Regions from separate parts of the Zhongshania borealis genome, predicted to be linked through region 1. Evidence: riboswitches for the same ligand, from Rfam matches in the RefSeq annotation. Region 1 holds a riboswitch; the other holds the start of a gene.

Region 1 (4,217 bases):
GCGAACTGCACTTCTTCACGCTCACCTTTTAGGTCGTGACGCTCGGCGGCAAAACTGACCGCAGCGGCGGTATCGACTTCACCCAGCGGCTGAATTGTCCCGTCGTCGAAGCCAAATTCGAGTTTGCGCGCTCCTTCTTTATTTTCCCATGTTAGGCGACCACCGAGGGTCAGCCGGAAGGAATCCGCCATATTCCAGGTTGCTTGCATAAAGGTTGAGGCGATGCTTGATTCGCTGTTGAAGTAACGCGGTGTACGGATGCCACGAAGCGCGTTACCCGCGTCACCGAAGCCTAGCAGCTCAAAACCACTGGAGCCGTCTGCACCTGGATCAGCATCACCACGGGCGCCACCTTCGAGGAGGTCAGAAGCGTTAACCAGTTGCGGAATAATGTCGGAGGGCAGATATAGCGAGTCGAAAAAGTCCAGTTCGCTGTATTGGAAATAGGCGCCCGCAATATACTCAAAGTTTTCGCCGGCGGGGGAAATCCAGCGGAATTCTTGGCTGAACTGTTGATACTCTTCTTGGAATTCAACTTGAAACAGCGGTGCACCGGTGAAGTCGCAGTCACAGTCTTCGTCGTACTCATAACCCATAATGCCGGTGATCGAAGTAAATTGGTGATCGTCCCGATACCAGTCAACATTGGCTGTAAAGTTATAGGTGTCGTTATTGCTATAGTCGCCGTTACTGTGGCGCTTGCGATCAGCTGTATTGTTCAGCACACCCTCATCGGAGTCGATATCGATAATCGAACCATTGGGCTGAAGTTGTAGAAAATTTAACACCGGCGCCGGCAGCAAGCCAGTCAATGCTGCCAAGTCGCCAGTGTCTGGGAATACTGTGCGATCCATGATCTCGCCGTAGGTGCGACCTTGGAACAAGAATACATCGGAGTCAGACGCGTAATTGGTAATAATTTCAGAGTTGCGACCGACTACATCAAAGCTACCCGCCTCAATTTTAAACTTGGCCGAGACATTGTCACTGACATCCCAGCTGAGCTTAATGCGAAAGGTTTCTTCGCTGCGCTGAGCTTCGTCGCGATCCAACACTAGGTTTTCCATAAACCCGTCTAGCTCGCGCTTGCGCACCGCAAAACGATAGCCCAAGCGATCATTGATCGGCCCGCTGACCACCATATCGATAATACGCTCGTTCTGTTCAGGCTCATAGGTAACCTGTACGTTGCCTTCAGCGTATTCGCTTGGGTTAGCCGTTTGGATACTGATCGCGCCAGCAATACTATTTTTACCCAACAGGATGTTCTGCGGGCCGCGCAGTACCTCTACTCGAGACAAATCGAGGAAGGGCGCACGCGCCAACTGAGCGCGACCGTAAGCAATACCATCAACGTACATACCCACCGATTGCTCAAAGCCTTGGTTTTCACCTGAACCGATGCCGCGAATATAAATATCGGTGCCAATACCGGATTCCGACATGGTAAAGTTGGGTACATAGGCCTGCAGGTCTTCGATCTTGGCAATCCCCGCCTCCATCATTTTTTCCCCACCGATGGCGCTAACGGAAACTGGCACATCCTGCAGGCTTTGCGCTCGCAACTGCGCGGTAACGACAACTTCTTCCAGCATTGGAGCAGCATGTGCAAGGCTGCCAAGTAGGCTCAATGGCAGTAGGGAAGAAAAGACACTAAATCTCTTTTTCATTGTAATCCTCATTTATCTAGAAGTAAGAGCGTTACCCTAGGCATAACTTCGGGCAGATTTATTGTTATGTAAGTTAAGCCACTATTCACGGTGGCTACTCAGCTCTGGTGACAACGATATCTTTCTAAAAATTATTCATTGCATATTACTCACACCATATTATGTGAGCAATAGATTAATGAGACATTGGCCACGACGTACTTTTAGCAAGTTTTTCGGTCAATGAGACGACGTTCCCGGCAATTCATAGTCACAAGCCGCCGGCATCCGCCCCTAGCATCTGTGCTGCGAATGGTGACCGGGCAACTCTCAAATAGTAGAGGCATATGGCATATAATCAAATTTTTGACCGATATATGATTTTAATGCCTAGCAAGTTTATGGATTAATCAACAAAACTTGAGCTGCGTAATTGCCCAACAACGTAGGCTAAATCTTGACTCCCCACCCCCAGCGCGTATCCTTGGCGCCAAAGTTTCAGGTGCTTGCGTCGCATAATCACTGCGTGCAACTTAAACGGGAAACAGGTGCGTTGCGTTCAAATTTTAAACCAGCAATGCCTGTACTGCCCCCGCAACGGTAAACAGAGAACACTATTCCGTCAGGCCACCTAGGTCCTGACAGCCACTGCGTAAATCGTGGGAAGGCGAATAGTTGCTATAAATAGCTACTGCGTGAGTTTTATCGCGCACTCTGTGAGTCCGGAGACCGGCCAGAAACCCAAGAATAGAACGTGGCGGGGTGTCACACCGGATTCGCTTTTTGGTCCATAGCCATAGCTAAAACCATAGTCTGCCAAGCACCCTGTCCGCGTTTTATTCCCACCTTGTTCAACAGCCGTATGCGGGCGAGCTACGGCGGGAAAATACTATGTCTGGCCGTATTCAAAATCTAGTCCGAAATCTGTTTGCCTTGCTCCTACTGCTTAACGCCACCAGTGCAATCGCATTGAATATCACCGCCATTGTCTCTGACCGCTCAGCACCTACCCTGATAGCAGGTGCCCACCAGCTGCTAGAACAGCGCCAAGATTTAACGATTCAAATTCGCACCGTTCAGCAAATAAGCAAGCTAAGCGACAATGAGCTACAAGCTCTGATCAGCCATAGCGACCGGCTTTTATTAGTGGCTATATTTGGCGAAGACGTGCCGCGTTTATTGGCCATGAATTACCCCGACCAGCAGCTGCGTACGGTGTTGCACAGCGACCGCGCGCTCATGCCCCTGCAAAAAGGTCGCCACGGCGAGATATTTGGCAGAAGCCTGCCAGAGGATATTCTCGCTGACAAAGCAGGTGTACAGAACGCTGCTGCTTTGGCAAAAAGTCAAAAGCAAGCGCCGCGCTACGCTGACTGGTTACAAGCCCGCGCCTATTGGCTAAACCGCTCGGTGAACAATGCCGCCAGCCTCTTGCAAATGCTGACCAACAGCAGCGCAGAATACCCCCGCCTAGAAGAGGTCGCGCCCCTGCGCTTTGCCCTGCACCACGGCGGTGGCGCCGACTGGCTCAGTGCCGCCGAATTGAATGCCCATCTCAAGCCCGCACAGCGCACAATGTGGATTATCGACCACGATACCGCCGACTTAAGCGGCGACTGGACCTTGCACCAGCAGCTTTGCGCAGCGCAAACATGGCAGTGTATTTCGGTGTTGGCGGCTTGGGGCGAGCCCAGTGTCGCGGCGTTAGAAACCATTCAAACCGCCATGCGTGGCCCGCTTAAAAATAGCCCTGCGGCCATTATTGCCCTGCAAGATTTTGTGATTGGCGGCGGCGAGGGTCGCGAAGCGGTAACCACGATTTTAGAAGAACTCAAGCTGCCAATATTAAAAGGCATTCGCATCAGCGAGTGGTCTAGCGCCCAGTGGCAGCTCTCCGCCGAGGGTATTCCCCGTGACTCAGTACACTACCGCGTGGCCATGCCCGAGTTGCAAGGGGTGTCCCAACCCCAAGTGTTAGCACTGGCCGCCACCGCCAAAATCGACCCGCGCACCGGCGCCAGCGTTTACCGCAGCGAACCCCTTACCGATGAAATCCAGCGCCAAACACGGCGGCTAGCCCGCTGGCTAATCCTGCAAGAGAAACCCAATGCCGACAAACGCGTTGCGGTGGTGTATTACAACCACCCCCCGGGTCGTCACAATATTGGCGCCGACAATCTCAATGTGCCAGAGAGCCTGCTCGAAATACTCCGCGCCCTCCGCACGGCTGGCTATAACACTGGCGAACTGCCCGCCGATGCCGACGCGCTACTCGACCTACTCCAAGCCAAAGGCGTGAATTTACCCGAAGACGCTGCGGCGCTTGCAGCCATGTCTGGGCAAATCAATTCCGTCTCCAGCCACGCCTACCAGCAGTGGTTTAACACCCTGCCGCCAGCGATACGTGCAGAAATGGTCAACGGCCCGCTCGGGGAATTACAGCAAAGTTTACAGACCCAATTGGCCGCACTGGCCGAACTCAGTTCGGTTACTGAGCGCCAAGATCAGTTAGCGCTAATTCGCGCCCGCATGGAAAACACCCTCACGGATTTACACCACGCCTTAGAT
Region 2 (4,217 bases), on a different contig from region 1:
TGGTGGGGACTGTTCCGTCATAATCGGTTCCGAGTATAAAGTGCGTCCATTCTGGCCTGCGGGACAGAGAATGCAAGGGCCGAAATTCGACCCTTAGGCTGACACAAAACCCGGCATCAATCTCTAAAATTGGTGAATTGCAGGGGCTGATCCAATTCCTCGGCACGCAGTATTGCCATAACGTCTTGGAGGTCGTCGCGCTTTTTTCCGGTTACTCGCACTTGCTCGTCTTGCATTTGGCTTTGCACTTTTAGCTTGCGATCTTTAATCAATTTAATGATTTTACGAGCAACATCCGAAGTCAGGCCACTTTGCATAGTCACCAGTTTTTTTACCTGCTTACCGGCGCCTTTAAGGTCACCTATTTCCATTGCTAGGGGATCAATTTTTACTTTAATTAGAGCTGATCGCAGCAGGTCTTCCATTTGCTGTAACTGAAACTCCGCCTCGGCAAACATCGTTACGGTGAGCCCGTCGCGCTCAAACCGTGCATCTACACCCTTAAAATCAAAACGAGTCTCAATAACTCGCCCAGCCTGATCAACGGCATTGGTAAAGATGTGCAGATCCACTTCTGAGACAATATCAAACGCTGGCATAGCCTAATTTCCTTTGTTATGTTGCGCCGCGCAGTTTAGCATCCTGAGACTGTGGACTGAACGTATAGCGCTAGGCAAATGTACAAAAAACAATGACAAACAAAGCGAATAACCCAGCTTGGTCTATTCTCGGCGCCGGTGCCATCGGCAGCCTATGGGCGTGCTACGCGCAAAATAACGGCCAGGCGGTGGAGTTGATTCTGCGCGATCAGGCGAGTTTAGCGGCTTACCAGGCCCACGGCGGCATTTCGTTTTCATCTGAGCAACAAACCCAATTACTCAATATTAGCGCCTGCTGTCCAGAAACCCTCGCGCACCCAATTCAACAGCTACTCATTACCACCAAAGCCCAGCAAACCATCGCGGCACTGCAGTCAATAAAAGCGCATATACACCCCAAGGCACACTTAGTTTTACTGCAAAATGGCCTAGGAATTACTGAGCAAGTCCAAGCGCATTTCCCGCAAGCACTAGTATTGCAAGCGTCGACAACGGAGGGCGCTTACCGCTCCAGTCGCTTTGCTGTCGTTCACGCTGGCCGCGGGCAAACCCTAATTGGTGCCGCGAGCATTGAGCCCAGAACAAACACTTCGCTTGCTCAATCTACGGCCATCGCCGAATCGCTCAGTTTTGCGCCGCTGCAGGTCGCGGCAAGCGAAAATATGGCGGCGGTGCTCTGGCGCAAGCTTGCCATTAATTGCGCAATTAACCCGCTTACCGTTCTTCATCGCTGTCGCAACGGAGAATTATTAAGTAACCCCGCCGCCCTCACCCACATCAGCCAAGTTGTCGATGAGATCTTGCAACTCAGCAAACAGCTACATTTAGATCAGTACGTCGAAGGCTTACAGCAGCAAGTCCTCGACGTCGCCCGGAACACCGCCAATAATCGCTCATCAATGCTCCAAGATATTGAATCTGGGCGAGAAACTGAAATCGACGCGATCACAGGTTACCTTTGCAGGCTAGCGGCGAAACAGGGTTTAACACTGCCCACCAATCAATTCCTCTACGACGAAATTCAAAGAATTACCGCACTAAATCGCCGTTAGTACGCCCGCGAGTAAAGCCACTTTGTTTGACAAAATATAGCCGCGGCCGTACAGTGCGCGCCACGTAATAGGTGCTCATACCCGCGTTAGTCGCGGCGCTGAGTTAAACGGGAAGTCCGGTGAGGCGTGTTCATACAGAACACCACCAAGTCCGACGCTGCCCCCGCAACGGTAAGTCACTGCCTTTAACAGCAAGACAAGCCCGGAACCGGCCTGATACGGATTCACCCGATGAAGCGGAGGGCTCCATCAGCGGTCGTATATTCGTATATAACCCCTACCCCTCCCTCATTGCTTCCATTTTTAGCATTGAGGTTTACCATGAACAAAATCACTTTAAGCGCACTTAGCAGTGTATTTGCCTTTACTGCCACAACTACGGTTGCCCAAAGCCACAACGCAATGGAAACCACCATTGTTACGGCGACGCGCACCGAGCAATCTATAGCAGACAGCTTGGCTCCAGTTACGGTATTTGAGCGTGCGGATATTGAGCGTATTCAACCCGTCGACTTACAGGAGCTACTGGCCCGCGCCGTTGGCGTAAGTTTTGTCCGTAATGGCGGTCGTGGCGCCGCGACCAGCCTATTTTTGCGGGGCAACCAAAGCAACCACACCCTGGTTTTAATTGATGGCGTGCGCATTGGCTCCGCCACCCTCGGCAGCCCATCACTGACCAATCTACCCCCCGAACTTATTGAGCGGGTAGAAATTGTACGGGGCTCCCGCTCCAGCCTGTACGGCTCAGAGGCCATCGGTGGGGTCGTGAATATCATCACCCGCAAATACCACAGCACCAACGGCGTTAAGCCATTATTGCAACTAGGTATTGGCAGCCAAGGCAGCAGCAAAGTGCTCGCCGCGATTAGTGGCGGCAATCACCAAACGCAATTTAACTTAAGCGCCCTGCAAGAAAATACGGACGGCGTCGACAACACTGAAGACAAGTCTGGCGTTCACGGCGACAAAGACAGCTTTGAACAAACCGCGTACAACCTGACAGCCAGCCACAAGATCAACGAGCGCGCTAGCGTGTTTGCCCTGTACCAAAACAGCCGCAGCGAAAGCGACTACGATACCAAATGCTACGGCACTCCCTTTGCCGTTTACAGCTGTTCGCCCTATACCTTGAGCGAGGTCAACGTCGCCAATATCCGTGGCGAATTCCAAGTTCTGCAAAACTGGCTACTGACCTTGTCAGCTGGCGAATCCAAAGATCAGTCACAGACCAAACACAGTTACCTAGAACCCGGTGCAGTCGGCGTTAGCGGCGACAGTTTCGACACCACCCGCAGAATTTACAGCGTACAAAATGACCTACTATTGGGTAAAGACCACGTGCTAACCGTGGGCTTTGAGCGCCTACTGGACGAAGTCGATAGCAGCCTCAATTACGGCGAAGACAGCCGCGCGAATAAGGCAGTATTCGCGCAGTGGCAAGCCGACTTCGGCATTGTTGATTTAACAATTGGCGCTCGTAACGACGACAACGAGCAATTTGGCACCTACGACACCGGCAATGCCTCGGTGGGCGTTCAAATTGCTAAGCCAGTTAAACTCATCGCCTCCTACGGCGAAGGTTTTAATGCACCGACCTTTAACGACTTGTATTACCCCTTCTACGGCGTTGCAACGCTAAAGCCTGAAACATCAGAAAACCACGAACTGGAATTACGAATCGACCAAGCGTGGGGGACCTGGGGCGCTAGTTATTTCCAGAACGATGTTGATGAATTAATTCAATATAATCCGGCAACCTTTGGTCCGGACCAAATTAAAGGTGCGAAACTAAAAGGTCTAGAACTGAGCATGGCAACTAGCCTGTATCAATGGAATATCGAAGCCAACGCCACCTTTTTGGATGCCACTGACACCAGCACAGATAAAGATTTGCGGCGCCGAGCCAGCAAGCAATTTAATATCGACACGGATCGTCAGTGGCAACACTGGGGTGCCAGTGCCGGCCTGCGCTTTGTTGGCAAACGTTACGAAGATACCAATAATACCGACGAACTCGGCAGCTACGCATTGCTAGACACCGCGATCTCATACCGATTTAACGAGCAGCTGAAACTCAATTTAGCGCTGAAAAACATCTTTGACCGCGAATACGTCTCTGCCCGGGGCAGCCTTGGCGACTATCAAGCTATTGGTCGCGAAGCCATGCTGAGCATCACCTACACTGGCAAATAAAAGGTATCATTGCCTTTTATTTTAACGCGGCCACGTGCCACTATGTGGCCGCGCGCATTAAACAGGTCACCTTATGACAACATTGAGCGACGAAGAAAAACACCAGAAACGCATGCAAATCAAAAAGGCCATGATCGACGAAAAAGTCGCCAAGGCCACTGAAGAGCGCGGCGTATTGATCGTATTAAGCGGTCCCGGCAAGGGCAAATCCAGCTCAGGCTTCGGCACTGTTATTCGCGCCCTCGGTCATGGCTACAAAGCCGCCGTGGTGCAATTCATTAAAGGCACTTGGGATTGCGGCGAACGCAATTTTATTCAGCAGCGCTGCCCAGAAGTACCCTTTATTGTCATGGGTTCCGGTTTTACCTGGGAA

Evidence for each region. Region 1 has a riboswitch for cobalamin ahead of ABD836_RS11315 (cobaltochelatase subunit CobN). Riboswitches for the same ligand answer to the same signal wherever they lie in the genome.
Region 2: another riboswitch for cobalamin. It lies ahead of ABD836_RS15980 (TonB-dependent receptor domain-containing protein); the one in region 1 lies ahead of ABD836_RS11315 (cobaltochelatase subunit CobN).

The regions. Positions count from the first base shown of each region.
Region 1 is NZ_BAABDM010000003.1:424,416-428,632, reverse strand. Features, by position in the region: gene ABD836_RS11320 (TonB-dependent receptor) at 1-1,670, opposite strand, end outside; cobalamin riboswitch at 2,133-2,401, shown strand; gene ABD836_RS11315 (cobaltochelatase subunit CobN) at 2,541-4,217, shown strand, end outside.
Region 2 is NZ_BAABDM010000008.1:22,959-27,175, reverse strand. Features, by position in the region: gene ABD836_RS15995 (AmpG family muropeptide MFS transporter) at 1-21, opposite strand, end outside; gene ABD836_RS15990 (YajQ family cyclic di-GMP-binding protein) at 117-599, opposite strand; gene ABD836_RS15985 (ketopantoate reductase family protein) at 692-1,651, shown strand; cobalamin riboswitch at 1,704-1,882, shown strand; gene ABD836_RS15980 (TonB-dependent receptor domain-containing protein) at 1,973-3,844, shown strand; gene cobO (cob(I)yrinic acid a,c-diamide adenosyltransferase) at 3,918-4,217, shown strand, end outside.